4 regions of the Sphingobacterium zhuxiongii genome follow, and region 3 is predicted to be linked to each of the others. Evidence: riboswitches for the same ligand, from Rfam matches in the RefSeq annotation. Region 3 holds a riboswitch; each other region holds the start of a gene.

Region 1 (4,728 bases), 2.0 Mb from region 3:
CAGAATTAGAGCGTAGTTATAAGACCTTTCTTTATCCTGTAACGCCGTTAATATATCTACTGATAGGTACGGTGTTCTGTGTCCTCTTAATTTTATTTAAGCCTAATTATACCTGGCCAGGATTTATTCTAATCCTAATAGGTATCCCAATTTATTATTTAGGTAAAAGGAAAGAGAGCAAGGATAACCATATAAGCTAAACAAAAAGGGTCTGCATATTAAATGCAGACCCTTTTTATTGATATTTTATATTACTGTAAGCTTAGCTTATTCAGCTCTTAAAATCTTAGCCGCTTCGACCATTGATTCCAAAGCTGCTTTAGTTTCTGGCCATGCACGTGTTTTCAAACCACAGTCAGGGTTTACCCATAATTGCTCAGCAGGAACTACTGCTTTCGCTTTACGAAGTAAGTTTACCATTTCTTCGGTGCTAGGCACGCGAGGTGAGTGGATGTCATATACACCAGGACCGATATCATTTGGATATTTGAAGTCAGCGAAAGCATCTAATAATTCCATTTGAGAACGTGAAGTTTCAATAGTAATTACGTCAGCATCCATTGCTGCGATATCTTGGATAATATCGTTGAATTCCGAGTAACACATGTGTGTGTGGATCTGCGTATCATCGTCAACATTTGAAGAAGAAACACGGAATGAACGAACTGCCCAATCTAAGTATGATTGTTGATCAGCTTTACGCAATGGTAATCCTTCACGAATAGCTGGCTCATCAATTTGAATAATTTTGATACCTGCTTTTTCCAATGCTTGAACCTCGTCTAAGATTGCTAAAGCAATTTGGTAAGTAGTTGTTGAACGTGGTTGATCGTTACGTACGAAAGACCATTGTAAGATAGTCACTGGACCCGTTAACATTCCTTTTACAGGACGATTTGTTAATGATTGCGCATATGCAGACCAACGAACAGTCATGTCTTCTGGACGGTAAACATCTCCATAAATTACTGGCGGTTTAACACAACGAGAACCGTATGATTGAACCCATCCGTTTTGCGTAAATGCATATCCTGCTAATTGCTCACCAAAATATTCAACCATATCGTTACGTTCGAATTCTCCATGTACTAATACATCGATGTCTAATTCTTCTTGTAAACGAATAGTTCTCTCGGTTTCTTCAGCAATCTCTTTATCGTATTGTTCTTGAGAGATAGCGCCTTTTTTCAAATCAGCTCTCCACTTACGAACATCTTTTGTTTGAGGGAATGAACCAATTGTTGTAGTCGCAAAACCTGGTAAGTTAAATTTAGCTTGTTGAGCAGCTTTACGTGCGTCAAAATTTGAAGTACGCTTAGCATCGTCATCTGTAATATTACTTACGCGTTCCTTAACCTCTGGTTTGTGGATTAATGGAGATGTACGACGGCTTTCAGCAGCTGCTTTGTTTGATGCATAACGATCTTGTGTCGCTGCGTCAACTTCGCCTTCTGCCAATACAGCAAGGTCTTTTACTTCCGCTAATTTTTGTTTAGCGAATGCCAACCAATTTTTAACTTCTGCAGGAAGAGATTCTTCATTTTGCTCATTATCTAAATCAAAAGGAACGTGCAATAAAGATGAAGAAGGAGCAACCCATACGCGGTCTTTACCTAAAGCATCTACTGCTTGTTTGATTTTTAATAAAGAGTTTTCGTAATCATTTTTCCAGATATTTCTACCTTCAACAATACCTAATGATAAAGTTAATGAAGCTGGGATTTTTGATAATATAGTGTCAAGCTGTTTTTCACCACGAACAAGGTCAAGGTGAAGTGCATGTACAGGAAGACTAACTGCTGTGTCTTCGTTGTCACGTAAAGCTTCAAAGTAAGTTGCAACGATTAATTTAACGCCTTTCGCAGCAGCAGCAAGTTTTTCGAAAACTTTACCGTATAGAGCGCGAGTCGCATCATCAATATCTAATGCCAAGAATGGCTCATCAATTTGAACGTATTGAGCACCTGCATCAGCAAGTTTAGATAGGATTTCTTCGTAAACCGGAAGTAAGTTGTCGATTAGATCGATACGATTAAATCCGTTTTCTTTTTCTTTACCTAATAATAAATAAGAGATTGGGCCAATGAAAACTGGTTTAGTTTCAATGCCTAATTTTTTTGCTTCATTATATTCACTTAAGAACTTCTCTGAAGTCAATTTAAATTCTTGGTTTTTTACAAACTCAGGAACAATATAGTGATAGTTAGTATCAAACCATTTTGTCATTTCCATGGCAGTAACATCTACGCCGCCTTCTTGGAAACCACGCGCCATTGCAAAATATAAATCTAAGTTATATTGGCGATCGATTTTATTTAATAATGAATTGTAACGAGCAGGGATAGCGCCTACTGTTAAAGATAAGTCTAGTACTTGATCATAAAAAGAAAAATCATTCGATGGGATCAAATCGATACCTGCATCTTTTTGAGTCTTCCAGTTGCCTTCACGGATTTTCAGTCCAGCTTGCAATAATTCTTCCGCGCTAATTTTTTTCGCCCAGTAAGCTTCGTTAGCTTTCTTTAGCTCGCGGAATGCACCCACACGCGGGTAACCTAAGTTGTTTGTTAATAACATACAGTATTGAATAAATTTAATATACTATTTTACTTTGCTAGAGAAGGCCACTTAGGACTAGTGAGCTTGGCTTATCATTCCTTTTTAAAGGTAGAATTTAGCACCTTGTCAAGAGACAGGTTGCTAAGGCTTCATCGGGTCTATTCCCTCTGCCTTTCTCTATAAGCGACGGCTAAGATATGGAGAAGAAATGGAAAAAACAAAAAAAGTATTTAGTAATTACCAACTAGCTCGCGGATGTCGATTTTTTGGTAAAAAGCAAGGAGTATTTACGAGGCTAACACCACGTCTTCAATCGAAGTAATTTAAGCGCTCATCATTAAATAGAATAAGCAATCAGATTTGTAACTGATTGCTTATTCTTATACTGTCGGTCTCTTAAGAGAGCATTTTGTCTAGAAAGCTTGCGACTGAGCAAAAGGTGAATCTAATATGCACATTGTCGCGATAATCAATGTCGAATTAGCTGACCAATAGCTTATAACCCTTACCATGAACATTTACAATTTCCACATTTGGATCTTCTTTTAGGTATTTTCTTAATTTGCTCAAGAATACATCCATACTACGACCTGTGAAATAATTGTCATCATGCCAAATTTTGACTAAAGCTTCTTCGCGTGTTAGCACGTCGTTTTTCTTTAGGCATAAAAGACGCAATAACTCGGCTTCTTTCGTAGAAAGCTTTTGTTGTTGACCTTTGTACGAAATGATTTGACTGGTATAGTCGAAAAAGTAATCGCCAATTTCAAATTTGTCTGCAAGCTCTTCTTCTTTATCTTTTGCTGCACGTTTTAAAAGTGCATTAATTCTCAAAAGAAGCTCCTCGACGCGAAAAGGTTTCGTGATATAATCATCACCTCCAAGTTCGAAAGCTTGTGTCTTATCTTCCATCATTCCTTTTGCTGTTGCATAAATTATGGGAATGGTTTGATTAATCTTACGTATATCTTTTCCTAAAGAAAAACCATCTTTTTTAGGCATCATAACATCCAGGATGCATAAGTCAAAATTATCCTTTCTAAAGGCTTCTAACGCTTCTTGACCATCTTTGCTCAATACAACATCAAATTTGCCTTTTAATTCAAGGTAGTCTTTTAAAAGATCGCCCAAATTTGGATCATCTTCCGCTAATAATATTTTTTGATTCATATATTTCCTTTGCTATTTATTAAGCAACCTCTTTCGAGGAATGCTTTAATGGTAAAGTTACTTCAAATTGCGTGCCCTTGTCTTTTTCACTTTTTACAGTGATTTTTCCATTCAGGCGTTTTATAATGTCATTCACATAGCTTAGACCCAATCCAAAACCTTTCACATTGTGAATATTCCCTGTAGGGATACGGTAGAATTGATCAAATATCTTTTCCGCTTGGTCTTTCGTCATTCCAATTCCCTTATCGGCGACAGAAATAACGATACTCTTGCCGCGATTAAAAGTTTTGAATGTTATTTCTGGCTTCTCTTGGCTATATTTAATTGCATTATCTACCAAATTATACATAACGTTTGATAGGTGAAGTTCATCTCCAATCACCAAATCATTGGTAGCATCCAGGTGAACGTTTAAGATTCCTTCAGCTTTTTCTAACTGAAGCTTCATACTTTCTAACACTGCATTTGCCAAATTGTTGATTTGAACATTTGTTCTTTCAATCTTTAAATTTTCTTTTTCAAGTCTTGCAATGTTTAACACACGCTCAATATGAGATCCTAACCGCACATTTTCATCGTATATGATGTTAGCTAATTTGCTTACTCGACGTTCATCTGCCGATATTTCAGGGTCTTTCAGTGACTCGGAGGCAATCATAATCGTCGCTACTGGCGTCTTAAACTCATGCGTCATATTATTGATAAAATCGGTTTTCATTTCCGAGATCTTTTTCTGACGGAAGATGATTGTCAAGGTATACGCAAAACAACCAATCAGTAATGCCAATAAGGTCAAAATAGGGAGCAACCAATAGCCCATCGTACCTGCAATGATGGAGCCTTTATTGGGGAAGTAAACTCTTAGTTCTCCAGGCGATTTACCCTCGTCACTCTGAAATAAGCGAGCCTTATAAACCATCGGTGGATTTTTACTTTCTTCAATCGTTTCATTATTGTAATTAAACACTGCCTGAAAGATTAACGGGCTGTTTTCGG
Region 2 (4,728 bases), 1.9 Mb from region 3:
TCAAACGTTTGCGCATTTTTATGCAACCGATTGCATATGCAACTCCATGTAAATGCCTTTTTTAGTGTTTTCTTTAAATATTATTGCATAATAAGTTTGCTCAACAACTATAGGTCAGCAGCTTATAGTGGAAAGATTTTTTAATATTTATCCTATCTTCAATTTTCCTAATTGTTAAATTGATACGGGAGTCTAAGACCGCTCATTGCGACTTATTTTCTCAATTATTTGTGTACTTTTGCATTCAAATTTATCATATGACAATCGATCAAAGCTTCTATATTGGCTACGTTAGTAAAACCCGCGGTTTGAAAGGTGAAGTACAATTGTTCTTCGAATTTGAAGACTACATGGAACTCGATTTTGATGTGCTTTTTTTGGAGGTGAATAAGAAACTTGTGCCGTATTTTGTCGATCAGATAAAGATGCACAACAACAGTACAGCCTATGCTACATTTGAAGACATCGATCATATTGATAAAGCGCAAGTATTGGTGCGTAAGAAAATGTATCTCCCATTAGCACAAAAGCCTGAACGTGATCCTGACGATTTTAGATATACCGATCTTGTCGGTTATCTTGCGGTAGAGGAAGAAGAAGGAGAGTTGGGCGAAATCACACAGGTTCAAGAAATGCCACAGCAATTTATTGCAACAGTGGATATGGATGGAACAGAGGTGATGTTCCCATTGAACGAAAAGTTTATTGTCGGCATTGATCCTGAAGAACAAGTCGTTGTACTTCGACTTCCTGAAGGACTGATAGATATGTATTTCGAGCAGTAAAAGACATCTTTTCTACCGTATTCATTTTTATTTTATGGTTTTCATTTTGAGTTCTTGCTTCTATTAGCGATATTAGCCCTCGCTTATAGAGAAAGGCAGAGGGACTAGACCCGCTGAAGCCTTAGCAACCTGTCCCTTGACAAGGTGCTAAATTCTACCCCAATGGGAAAGATAAGTTGAAACTCAGATATCGCTGTGTTTTCTCTAAGCCTAACAATATTTTATGAAAATCGTAGAGCACATTAAGAACGCCAAGGGAAAGCCCCTATATTCATTCGAATTATTGCCGCCAGCAAAAGGCCAGGGGATTCAAAGTATATTCAAGACGATGGATGAACTAATGGAATTCAAACCTCCATTTATTGATGTTACATACCATCGTGAAGATTACCTTTATAAGCAGCATTCTAGCGGTTTGTTGGAACGCGTAGCTTATCGTAAGCGTCCCGGAACTGTTGCTATTTGTGCAGCTATCATGAGTAAGTATAAAGTCGATGCGGTTCCGCACTTAATTTGTGGTGGATTTACCAAAGAAGAGACTGAGAATGCTTTGATAGATCTAAACTTTTTGGGTATAGATAATGTGTTAGTATTACGTGGAGATGCTAGAAAGGGAGATTCAGACTTTATTCCAACAGTTGGTGGGCATGCTTACGCAACTGATTTATTGGAGCAGGTTGTCGATATGAATAATGGACGTTACTTGCATGAAGATATTGAATTCTCTGAAAAAACTGATTTTTGTATCGGCGTAGCGGGATATCCAGAAAAGCATTTTGAAGCGCCAAATTTCAATACTGATTTCAAATGGTTGAAAAAGAAAGTAGAAATGGGGGCTGAGTTTATTGTAACTCAGATGTTTTTCAACGTTAATAAATACAAAGAATTTGTAACCAAATGTAGAGAGCATGGAATCAATGTTCCTATTATCCCAGGCTTAAAACCACTAACAACAAAGAATCAGCTGATCACGCTACCTCGTATCTTTCACCTAGATATCCCTGAGGAGCTTAGCGAGGCTGTAGACGCTTGTAAAACCAATGCCGATGTACGTCAAGTGGGTGAGGAGTGGTTGGTTCAACAGTGTAAAGAACTTATTGAATTTGGAGCGCCAGTTCTTCACTTCTATACAATGAGTAACCCTGGACCTACCAAGAAAATAGTTGAAAAGCTCGTGTAGAGCAATTTCTAAATATAAGATTTAACAAAAAGAGAACCCTATAGCAGAGGTTCTCTTTTTGTTTTTCATAGTAGTATTCCAATTATAATGACTGCTGTACTGGTACTTGTTAAATTTTGTTAAGGAAGCCATTGATACTTAATTTCGATTTATCTTTATTTCTTTAATACTAACCTGTACTAGCTATGAATTATAATAAATTAAACAATCTACTTGGTTGGAGCTGTGGAATACTTGCGACTTTGATCTATATCATGTCTGTCGAAAGGTCAAGCAGCTGGTGGGATAACGGAGAATTTATCGCTTCTGCGTACAAATTAGAAGTTGTTCACCAACCTGGTGCTCCTCTATTTTTAATGCTTCAAAATGTGTTCTCGAACTTGGCAATGGGCGATGTTTCGAAAATTGCCTATTGGATGAATATAGGATCAGCAATTTGTAGCGGATTAACAATCGTATTCCTGTTCTGGACAATTACAGCTATTGCAAAGAAGTTAGTATTAAATAAATCAGAATGGACTTCGTCGAAACTGTATCAAGTGTTTGGAGCTGGTATTGTGGGGGCATTAGCATATAGCTTTACAGATTCATTTTGGTATTCAGCAATTGAATCGGAAGTTTATTCAATGTCATCCTTGTGTACAGCGGTGGTTTTCTGGTTGGCGCTTAAATGGGACGCAAGGGCTGATCAAGCAGATAGCAATAAGTGGTTAATATTAATTGCTTATGTTATGGGCCTGTCTATTGGTGTACATTTATTAAATCTATTGACTATTCCTGTAATTGCTTTAATGATATACTTCCGAAAAGCAACAGTGATTAACTGGAAGGGCATATCCAAATCATTAGCGATTGGTGTATCCGCTCTAGCCTTTGTATTATGGGGAGTTATTCAGTATAGTGTGCGGTTTGCTGCAAATTTTGACTTATTCTTCGTTAATACGCTAGGTATGCCTTTCGGCACCGGTGTGACAGTCTTTATTGTACTAATCGTCGCGGGCCTTGTTTATGGACTTTATTATTCGGTTCGTCATTCGAAAGTGCTTCTTAATTTAAGTTTACTGAGCTTGAGTTTTATTCTTCTTGGCTTTGGTTCTTATAGTTTGTTGCTCATTCGTTCTCAGACCAATATTACATTAAATAACTACGACCCCGACAACGCTTTCAATTTGCTAAGCTACCTTAGTCGCGAACAATATCAATCAGAACCCCTTTTTAAAGGACAGACATTTGATGCCAAACGAATTGATGTCAAAGAAGGTAGTACCTATAGAAAAGACAAAGATCGCTATCGGGAAATCAGTAGCAATGTTCGTTATGTATACGATAAAGAAATGCTATTCCCTAGAATTTATTCCGATAAGCATACCGATTTCTACCGCCAGTATTTGAATATTCCAGAAGGGCAATCGCCAACAATGGCCGATAATCTGAAGTTTTTCTTCAATTATCAATTTAATCATATGTACACGCGTTATTTCTTATGGAATTTTGTAGGAAGACAAAATGATACACCTAGTCAAGGACAAGTCTATGCAGGAAACTGGCTATCTGGAATTACCTTTATCGATAATATTCGACTTGCAGGACAAGACCACTTGTCAGAGCGTATGTTGAAAGATCCTAGTCGCAATACCTATTTCTTTTTGCCGCTTTTACTAGGGATTATAGGAATATTTTGGCAGTTGAAGAAAAGTAAGCGAGACACGGCAATTCTAGGTATGCTATTTTTTGTAACAGGCTTAGCCATTGTAATCTATTTAAATCAGACTCCTCTTCAGCCGAGAGAAAGAGACTATGCTTATGTTGGTTCTTTTTACGTATTTGCTATATGGATTGGTTTGGGAGTGATCGGGATGGTAGACATCCTACAAAAGTTTGTGAAACTACCGGCAAGAACGCTAGCATTATCAACTAGTGTTGTTTGTTTACTCGCGGTGCCCACTTTGCTGTTAAAGCAGAATTGGGATGATCATAACCGAGACGAACGTTTAATGACTCGGGACTTTGCACTTAACATGTTGAACTCTTGTGCACCAAATGCCATTCTATTTACCTATGCGGATAACGATACTTTTCCCCTATGGTATTTGCAAGAAACGGAGGGTGTTAGGCCCGATGTACGAATATTGAATTATGGATACTTGCAATCAGATTGGTATGTTGAGCAAGCGCTAACCGATATGAATGAGTCGAAAGCATTACCATTAGGCTTTAGCTATGACAAAGTGAAGCGCGGAATTCGCGATGGCATTCAAGTTTATGATATGGGTGTCGAGGGATATACTGATGTGAAAACGGTGTTGGATATCATGCTTTCTGATAACCAGCAAAATATGATGCAATTACAAAGTGGAGAGTATGTCAATGTGATGCCGACTAAGAAACTGCAACTTAAAATTAATAAAGATCAAGTATTGAAGAACAATGTAGTTCCAGATGCTTGGAAAGATTCAATTCCTGAATACATGCAATGGGACTATAATCAGAGTTATGTATCTCGTGCAGAATTGAGTTTGATGGGTTTATTAGAGCATAATAACTGGGAGCGACCGATTTATTTCGTGAAGCAGGCTCCAAATGATATTTTCATGGGCATGGATAAGTACTTAGCTTCAGAGGGTTTAGTTTATCGTCTAATGCCAGTGGAGGTCGGGCAAAAGACTGACCATCCAAGTTTGTTGAATACAGATGCGATTTACAGCAATGCGGTTGAAAAGTTTAAATGGAAAGATATCAAATCCCTTGATCATTTCGATACAG
Region 3 (4,728 bases):
GCAATAAGTTATTTGAAAATCACTGGGAAAGCATCGAAGCGGTAAAAAGTTGGGGTTTCCATGTCTGTGAGCATACTAAACTTTGCAATAATATTCAGGACGTATTAGACTTTATCCATTATTGGGATACAGAGAGACATCAGCTTTCTTATGAAATTGATGGTATTGTAATCAAAGTAAATGACTACGCACAACAGGAAGACTTGGGATTTACAGCAAAATCTCCTCGTTGGGCAATCTCCTATAAATTTAAAGCAGAACGTGTAGAAACGATATTAGAAAGCATAAGCTACCAGGTCGGACGTACGGGTGCTGTAACGCCGGTTGCAAACCTTCAACCCGTGTTATTGGCAGGTACGACGGTCAAGCGTGCATCGTTACACAATGCAAATGAAATAGCACGTTTAGACTTGCATGAAGGCGACACTGTATTTGTGGAAAAGGGTGGGGAGATTATTCCAAAGATCATTTCCGCGAATATTGAAAAACGTCCAGAAGGCGCTGTTGCTATCTCCTATCCTACGCATTGTCCGGAGTGTAATACAGAACTCGTTCGCCAAGAAGGCGAAGCAGTGCATTACTGTCCAAATGAAGATGGTTGTAGACCGCAAATCGTTGGTAAAATCCAACACTTTATTGGCCGGAAGATGATGGATATCCAAGGCCTTGGCGATGAAACCATTGAAACATTTTTTCGCTTAGGGTTGATATCTAAGATTTCAGACCTATACGCTCTGAAAGATCATCAAGATAATTTGGTCGGCTTGGAACGTTTCGGTCAAAAATCAATAGATAATATGCTAGCGGGAATTGAGGCTTCCAAACAAAAGCCTTTTGAGAAAGTTTTGTTCGGATTAGGCATCCGTCATATTGGTGAAACTGTGGCAAAGAAATTAGCACAGCATTTCAAAAATATTGACGCGATTGCTACTGCAACCGCATTAGAAATTGAAGCGGTGCCAGATATTGGTTTCCGAATCGCAGAAAGCATCCATTTCTATCTTAATCAAGATGAACATTGGGCAGAGATTCAAAAACTAAAAGATGCAGGGCTTCAATTCGCTATTGAAGAAAAAGAAGTCGTATTTGCAGGAGATGGATTGGCAGGCAAGACTTTTTTGATCTCTGGCGTTTTTGTAGATTATTCGCGAGAAGAACTGACCGCTTTAATTGAATCCCATGGAGGAAAGATGCTTAGCAGTATTTCCGCAAAGCTGAACTTTCTAGTTGCAGGTGATAAAATGGGTCCATCCAAATTGGCAAAAGCTGAAAAGTTGCAAGTTCCGATTATCTCGGAGAGCGAGTTATTAGCCATGATAAATAATTAAAAATACTTAAATTAAATAATTATACACGAATGAATGAGCTTCAAGGAGCAGGAGTAGCGATAGTTACCCCTTTTAATGCAGACGGATCTGTGGATTATGAGACCCTAGGTAGACTAATAGACTACCAAATCCAAGGGGGAATTGATTACATTGTTTCATTGGGAACAACGGGCGAAACCGCTACGTTGTCTAATGAGGAACGAAAGCAGGTTTGGGCATTTACTTCGAAGCACGTCAATAAACGTATCCCTTTAGTCGCTGGTATTGGAGGCAATAATACCATGGAAATTGCCGAATTAACTCGAAATTTCGATGTCTTGGATTATATTGCGATACTATCAGTTTCTCCATACTATAACAAGCCAACGCAAGAGGGTATATACCAACATTACAAGGTTATTTCAGAAGCCTCTCCCCTTCCAATTATATTGTATAATGTTCCCGGCCGTACCGGCAGCAATATGACATCCGCAACTACACTTCGATTAGCTAATGATTTTAACAACATTATCGCTATAAAAGAAGCATCAGGTAGTTTTGCACAATTTAGCGAAATACTGCGCGACAAACCGAAAGAGTTTATGCTGATTTCCGGAGACGATCCGGCAACTTTACCAATGATCGCTTTAGGCGCTGTTGGCGTTATATCAGTTGTAGGAAACGCTTACCCAAATAAGGTTTCAGCGCTTACGCATCTATGCCTTGAAGGAAATTACGAACAAGCAAGAATTATCCATTCTGATTTATTGCGTATTACCGACCTGTGTTTTATCGAAGGAAACCCAGCTGGAGTAAAATATATTTTAAAACAAAAAGGCTTTGGTGTTGATACCGTTCGTTTACCTTTAGTACCAGTTGGAAAACAGACGCAAGAGGGCATCGAACAGGAAATGAAGAAGCTAGCTTAGCTTACATTTTCAATTTTATTTGCGGACATATAGCTACTATTGAAACTGATTACCATAAACTTCTATATTTTAGGTATCTTTTTTGTGGTTTGCTGACAAAATAATCTTAACATGGAAACCACAACAAACCAAGTCCCTAAAAAAGGTGGATCGGCAATTCGTAAGTTTATCAGTTGGACGCTTTTAATTCTAGTCTTGTTAGGCGGCGGTCTGATTTATTGGAAATACTATTTTGTATTTGGTGAAGGAGTCAAATCTGGAGTCCTGAATTATGCTGTAAAGAAAGGAAATCTATTTAAAACCTATGAGGGTAAACTGATTCAAGAGGGCTTTGGTACGAGCAAGGCAGGAACAGGGTTAACGAGTAATCAGTTTGAGTTCTCTATAGAAAACGACTCTATTTACCGAATCCTCGAAGTGAATAGCGGTAAAGTTTTTGATTTGCATTACAAAGAATATAAAGGAGCTTTACCATGGCGTGGTAATACCGTTTACATCGTCGATCAAATTATACAGATGCGTGATATAAAGGCTGGATCTTACTAAGCCTTCGCATTTACTAATATTATATTTTTACGAGCTTCCGCTTTCGATAATTTCAAGATTTATCGAGTTCGGAAGCTCGTTTATTAAAAAAACATTGCAAAATTGAATTTGGCAATGTATATTTGCGCAGTGCCGAGCAATCGGTACCTAATCAAAACCCTTCCAATCGATTGGTCTTGATTTATAAAGAAGTGGCGAGAGACTGGCTCAAAGACCCACTGGCAACCTTCAATAGCGATTGAAAAGGTGCCAATTCCTGTCCAAAGCAATTAAGCTGCGGAGCATATAAATGACATAGACTATGACTTCAACTATTTCAAATTCTTTAATTGGATATTCTAGCGGAAAACCGACTAGCAAGTGCTCCAATACTTTCTTTTTCGTCGTGAACACCTGTTCACGAATGCGATAGTCGTCGGTATCTAACTGGGTTCTACCGTTGTGGAATCTACATACCTTTACAAGACGACCAAAAGCAACACAAAAAAGAAAACAATTCATTATTTATCATTTTAAAAATCTACAACAATGGCTGATATTAAAAACTTAAAATTTGAAACATTACAGGTACATGCAGGACAAGAAGTTGACCCAACTACAGGATCTAGGGCCGTACCAATCTATCAAACTTCCTCATATGTTTTCAACAATGCAGAACATGGAGCTAATTTATTCGCATTAAAACAATTCGGAAATATCTATACCCGCATCATGAACCCTACAACCGATGTGTTTGAAAAACGCATTGCAGCTTTAGAGGGAGGTGTTGCAGCAGTTGCAGTTGCATCGGGACAGGCAGCTCAATTTATCGCACTAACGAATATCTTGGAAGCAGGCGACAACTTTGTTTCTGGTGCAAATCTTTACGGCGGTACTTATAACCAATTCAAAGTATCTTTCAAACGATTAGGTATCGAAGCTCGTTTTGCAGCAGATACAGACGCAGACAATATCGAAGCATTAATCGATGATAAAACAAAAGCTATTTACGTAGAGACAATCGGAAACCCGAGCTATAACATCCCTGATTTCGAACGCATCTCGGCTGTAGCTAAAAAACATGATTTGCCTTTAATCGTTGATAACACATTCGGTGCTGGTGGTTATTTATTTAAACCTTTAGAACATGGTGCTAATGTCGTTGTTGAATCAGCAACCAAATGGATTGGCGGTCATGGAACTAGTATTGGTGGTGTCATCATCGATGGTGGTAACTACAACTGGGGGAATGGTAAGTTCAAGCAATTCTCTGAACCTTCTGAAGGATATCATGGACTTGTATTTGCTGACGTATTCGGTGAAAACGGACCTTTTGGAAATATTCAATTTGCAATTAGAGCACGTGTTGAAGGATTAAGAGACTTTGGCCCTGCCCTATCACCTTTCAACTCGTTCTTATTAGTACAGGGTTTGGAAACATTATCACTTCGTGTTCAACGACATGTTGACAATACGTTAGAAATTGCACAATGGTTAGATGCTCATCCTCAAGTTGAGAAAGTAAGCTACCCAGGATTAAAGAATCATCCTTATCATCAAAATGCACAAAAGTATTTGAAGAATGGTTATGGAGCAGTGCTATCGTTCACGGTAAAAGGCGGAGTTGAAAAAGCAAATGAATTTATTGACTCTCTTCAATTAATTAGTCACCTTGCGAATGTTGGAGATGCGAAAACGCTAATTATTCATCCAGCAGCAACAACCCATCAACAATTGAGTGCTGAAGATCAATTAAAAGCAGGGGTAGCACCAGGACAATTAAGATTGTCAGTTGGTATTGAACACATCGAGGATATCAAAGCAGATCTAGAACAAGCATTTGAGAAAATCAAATAGTTTGAACGATTAGTAGAATATAAAAAAAGAAAAGAGCACACTAAAAGTATACCATGAGTAAAAAACTGGTTATCGGGATGTTTGGATTCGGCGTAGTCGGCCAAGGATTA
Region 4 (4,728 bases), 1.3 Mb from region 3:
TGCTACGATTGGCATTCTTCAATGCATGGTTATTGGTCTATCGTCAAGTTAATGAAGCAATTTCCTGAGCTTGATGCAAATGGGGAAGTCCGTCAAGTTTTAAATACACATATCACTCCGGAAAATGTTGCGATTGAAAAGGCTTTTTTCGAGAATGAACATAATTTAGCCTTCGAGCGAACTTATGGATGGGCATGGTTATTTAAATTGCAAGAAGAATTGTACACATGGAATGATCCCGATGCAAAGCGTTGGCAAGCTGCATTACAGCCTTTGGTAGATCTTCTTGTGACTCGTTTTAAAGTATATCTTCCTAAGCAGCTTTATCCTATTCGGACAGGACAGCATGATAACACAGCATTTGGTCTTTCACTTTCGCTCGATTATGCGAGAACAGTGGGGGATAAGTCCTTCGAAGCGGCAATTAAAGAGCATGGCCTTCGATATTTTAAGCAGGATATAAATTGTAATCTTGCCTATGAACCTAGTGGTAATGATTTCTTATCCCCTTGCTTGGAGGAGGCATTCTTAATGAGTAAACTCATGGACAAGCAAGAGTATAATGCTTGGTTAGAAACCTTTATGCCTGTTTTATTCGATAAAAACTTCAAGCTGGAGCCTGCAGCTGTGAAAGATAGAACGGATGGAAAGCTTATACATCTCGATGGTTTAAATTACAGCCGTGCAGCATGCTTTTATGGAATTGCAAAACAGGTTCCCGAACTCCAACAATTACGTCTCCTCGCAGAGAAACATATCGCGTATTCCATTGGCAATATATCTGCTAAAGATGACTATATGGGTTCCCATTGGTTAGGAACCTTCGCTTTATACGCTTTGAGTGAAGGGGAGTGAAGTGTTAGATATTAGACATTAGATATTAGATAAGACATTAGATTTTAGATATTAGACTTTAAAGTTTTGAGAATCCAGCGATAAAGCAGAATTGCGACAACCATGATGTTGGCCGAATAGTTATAGCATTTTTCAAATTTTTCAACCTGGACTCTAATATTTAACGTCTTATATCTAACATCTAATGTCTAAAATCTAATGTCTAACATCTAGACCACAATTAACCTATTTTCCTCCAATTTTACAGCAACTCGCTGAATAAGGGTAATCCCGTCTTCTTTGGAAATAATTGCGGAGAGGTCTATCCCGCGTCTAGATAGTGCGGATAATAAAGCTGATCGGAAAGCAGATTTACTTTGTCCCCAATACGATTCGACAATGTCATTGTTTAGAACGACAAGTTCTTGTGTAGAGTAGTGATGAAACTGCTCGGCTAAATGTTGTTGTAATGATTTTGTGTTTGACATACAATTAAGATTTAAAATGTTGAACCATAATTGCATTCAGAAAGGGTGAAATAAAGGCGTATCGCGTTTATTTTGGCATAATACCCGTATTGTTTTACCACCGCGGTGTCTTCACTCGGTTGGTATTGCTATCGCAATTCTGAATACTCTACAAAGTTAGTAGATTTTATTTTTTATTTCCAAATTTTATTTCATTTTTTTGCTGAGATCAATTCTGTTTTTATGTTAAAACATTATGAATAAGCGTGTTAAAAAAAATGAAAGTGATTGCAATAGGGGATGTGTTTGATGGAAATAAAAATTAGACAAGTAAATTTATGCTAAGAAGTAGATAAATTTTGGAGATAAAATTAGACTTAGGTGCTTGAAAAGAATAAGTAAAAAACATTAGTATATACCAATATACCATCAGAATCTGGTAGTCTACTCTCGTAATCGTCAACCTAATAGGCTTTAGAACGTCTTTCAAAGCTCTAACTACTAACTACTAAATACTACCTACTAAATTCTCTACAGTTCTTTTCTCAACCTTGCTACCGGTATATTCATTGCTTCGCGGTATTTTGCTACGGTACGTCTAGCGATTGAATATCCTTTTTCTTTTAGAATATCGGTTAATTTTTCGTCGGCAAGAGGTTTTCTTTTGTCTTCGTTCGCGATACATTCTTCAAGAATTTTCTTGACTTCTTTGTTTGATACTTCTTCGCCTGATTCAGTTTGAATAGCTTCGGAGAAGAACGATTTTAAAAGAAAAGTACCGAACTCTGTTTGTACATATTTGGAGTTTGCGACACGGGAAACAGTTGATATATCCATTTCAATACGGTCAGCTATGTCTTTTAGAATCATAGGCTTAAGCATACGGTCGTCACCAGTTAAGAAATACTCGTATTGGTATTCCATAATGGCGTTCATCGTTTTCAACAAAGTCTGTTGTCTTTGTTTGATGGCATCGATAAACCACTTTGCGGAGTCTAATTTCTGTTTTACAAATTGTACAGCCTCACGCATTTTTTTGTCGTTTTTCTCTGCTTTTTCATAGTGCTCAAACATTTCTTGGTAGGAGCGAGATACGCGAAGTTCGGGTGCATTTCTACCATTTAAGGTTAAATGGAGTACGCCGTCGTTGTTACTAATATGAAAATCGGGAATAATATGCAGTTGTTTTCCAGCAACAGCGCCAGAATCTCCAGGCTTAGGATTTAGTTTCAATATTTCATTGACAATATCCTTCAATTCTTCCGAATTAACGCCCAGTTGTTTTTCAATTTTATCGTAGTGCTTTTTGGTAAACTCATCCAAGTAGTTTTCGACAACTTGCATTGCCTTTTGAATCGTGGAGTTTTCCTGATCTTTTTTGCGAAGCTGTATCGCTAAGCATTCTTGCAGGCTCCGCGCACCAATACCTGCGGGGTCGAATTCTTGGATAACCTTAAGCATCTCTTCGACGTCTTTCTCTTCTACAATAATATTTTGAGAGAAGGCTAAATCATCGATTAGTGAGGGGATAGGGCGTCGAAGATAACCATCGTCGTCTAGACTACCGATTATTTGTTGTCCTATTAAATAGTCTTTATTGGAAAGGGCAAGTAGGTCAAGTTGATTTTGAAGATTTTCAAAGAATGAATCTTGGATAGCAATAGGCATTTCCTTTTTGTTATCGTCATCATCTGAATCATAGCCTGATCCATAGTCTTTATAGTCGTCTTCTTGAATATATTCATCTACGCTGAACTCGTCTTCGTAGGTGTTTTCATCGGAGTTGAAATCGTCATCGGGATCCTTGTCAGGGTATTCCTCAACAGGATCGTTCATATTAGCTAAACTGCCGTCTTCTAATGCAGGGTTTTCTTCGAGCTCTTCTTTAATGCGTGCATCTAATGATACTGTAGGCACTTGAAGAAGCTTGATAAATTGGATCTGCTGAGGCGATAATTTTTGTAGTAATTTCTGCTGTAGTGTTTGTCTTAACATGTCCCCGATTATAAATCATCGTAAAAATAGCGAATATTATTTAATGAAGATCAATATATTCCTTAGCAAATTTCAATTTAGGTATAATTTTTGCGGCCTGAAGACTTCATACACAAGGAGAAAAGTGCTTCCAAAAGCGAATTGTTAAAATTCGTTAATTTTTAGACCTAAGTACATTTTTAAGCGTTTTAATACAGTTTTTTCCAAAGTTTTGCTCATATTTACCTCATGTTTAGACGGGTCAAAAACAAATTCTTGCGTATTGCACTGATAGCTATCTATTTTGTTATTTTATTCACTTGTGCAGTACAAATCAACTTTCTGGGCTTGTTTGGTGCATCGCCTACCAAGAAAGAGATTTTGTTGCCCAGCTTAAATATTTCCTCAGAGCTGTATACTGCTGACTCCGTTTTGATCGGTCGTTATTACAAGCAAGATCGTGATCCCGTTCCTTTCGATAGTATTTCTCCTAATATCATAAACGCATTGATTGCTACAGAAGATGTTCGTTTTTACAAACATAATGGTGTAGATGTAATCGGCTTGTTTGGTGGTTTGTTGTCAACTTTTGGAGGTAGCGATCGTGGTGCAAGTACGATTACCCAGCAATTAGCAAAGAATCTATACCGTACCCGCTATCAAGATTCGCAGGGTTCACTGGGTAAAGTACCGGGATTAGGACTTTTGGTGACGAAATACAAGGAGTGGATGACGGCTTTTAAGCTGGAAAATAAATATAGTAAGCAAGAGATTATTACGATGTACTTGAATACGGTTTCCTTTAGCAATAATGCCTACGGGATTAAATCGGCTTCTGTACGTTATTTTGATAAATTACCGTCTGAGATTACGGTTAACGAAGCGGCTGTCTTGGTTGGGATGCTGAAAGGAACAACGCTTTATAACCCGATTCGTAATCCTAAAAATGCGCTGACCCGTAGAAATGTAGTTTTAGGACAGATGCAGAAGGAAGGATATTTGAAAGCCGAGGAAGTAAAGTCGCTGTCGAAGGATTCCCTTGGCTTAAATTTAAACAATAAAGAAGTTCGTAGTTCTAATGATTCCTATTTACGTACTGCCGTTGAAAAGTGGTTAGAGAAATGGGCGACTGAAAATGAAATTGATATATACACATCTGGACTAAAAATTTACACGACGATTGACTCGCGGATGCAAAAAATTGCGGAGACCGCAGTTTCTGAAAAAATGCGTGATCTACAACGTCGTTTAAACAATGTTTGGTCTGGTCAAGAGCCATGGCGCGATAAAGAAGGTAATGTTATTCCAAATTTCTTGGAAGATCAGGCGAAGAAGCTTCCGGTTTTTGCTTATTTAAAAGAGAAGTATAAAGACGATACCAAGGTGTTCGAGGAGTTGAACAAGAAGAAGGAAATGGAAGTGTTTACTTGGGATGGGATGGAGAAAGTAGAAT

Evidence for each region. Region 3 has a riboswitch for S-adenosylmethionine ahead of GFH32_RS05750 (O-acetylhomoserine aminocarboxypropyltransferase/cysteine synthase family protein). Riboswitches for the same ligand answer to the same signal wherever they lie in the genome.
Region 1: another riboswitch for S-adenosylmethionine. It lies ahead of metE (5-methyltetrahydropteroyltriglutamate--homocysteine S-methyltransferase); the one in region 3 lies ahead of GFH32_RS05750 (O-acetylhomoserine aminocarboxypropyltransferase/cysteine synthase family protein).
Region 2: another riboswitch for S-adenosylmethionine. It lies ahead of GFH32_RS15950 (methylenetetrahydrofolate reductase); the one in region 3 lies ahead of GFH32_RS05750 (O-acetylhomoserine aminocarboxypropyltransferase/cysteine synthase family protein).
Region 4: another riboswitch for S-adenosylmethionine. It lies ahead of GFH32_RS11280 (5-oxoprolinase); the one in region 3 lies ahead of GFH32_RS05750 (O-acetylhomoserine aminocarboxypropyltransferase/cysteine synthase family protein).

What each region holds. Positions count from the first base shown of each region.
Region 1 is NZ_CP045652.1:3,637,124-3,641,851, reverse strand. Features, by position in the region: gene GFH32_RS15450 (APC family permease) at 1-200, shown strand, start outside; gene metE (5-methyltetrahydropteroyltriglutamate--homocysteine S-methyltransferase) at 268-2,577, opposite strand; SAM riboswitch class I at 2,646-2,745, opposite strand; gene GFH32_RS15440 (response regulator transcription factor) at 3,040-3,729, opposite strand; gene GFH32_RS15435 (sensor histidine kinase) at 3,749-4,728, opposite strand, start outside.
Region 2 is NZ_CP045652.1:3,755,880-3,760,607, reverse strand. Features, by position in the region: gene rimM (ribosome maturation factor RimM) at 258-785, shown strand; SAM riboswitch class I at 866-963, shown strand; gene GFH32_RS15950 (methylenetetrahydrofolate reductase) at 1,009-1,965, shown strand; gene GFH32_RS15945 (glycosyltransferase family 117 protein) at 2,151-4,728, shown strand, end outside.
Region 3 is NZ_CP045652.1:1,319,073-1,323,800, reverse strand. Features, by position in the region: gene ligA (NAD-dependent DNA ligase LigA) at 1-1,328, shown strand, start outside; gene dapA (4-hydroxy-tetrahydrodipicolinate synthase) at 1,358-2,236, shown strand; gene GFH32_RS05755 (hypothetical protein) at 2,348-2,782, shown strand; SAM riboswitch class I at 2,961-3,074, shown strand; gene GFH32_RS05750 (O-acetylhomoserine aminocarboxypropyltransferase/cysteine synthase family protein) at 3,311-4,618, shown strand; gene GFH32_RS05745 (homoserine dehydrogenase) at 4,672-4,728, shown strand, end outside.
Region 4 is NZ_CP045652.1:2,626,247-2,630,974, reverse strand. Features, by position in the region: gene GFH32_RS11285 (DUF2891 domain-containing protein) at 1-855, shown strand, start outside; gene GFH32_RS11280 (5-oxoprolinase) at 1,065-1,322, opposite strand; SAM-I-IV-variant riboswitch at 1,380-1,474, opposite strand; gene rpoN (RNA polymerase factor sigma-54) at 1,833-3,296, opposite strand; gene GFH32_RS11270 (transglycosylase domain-containing protein) at 3,525-4,728, shown strand, end outside.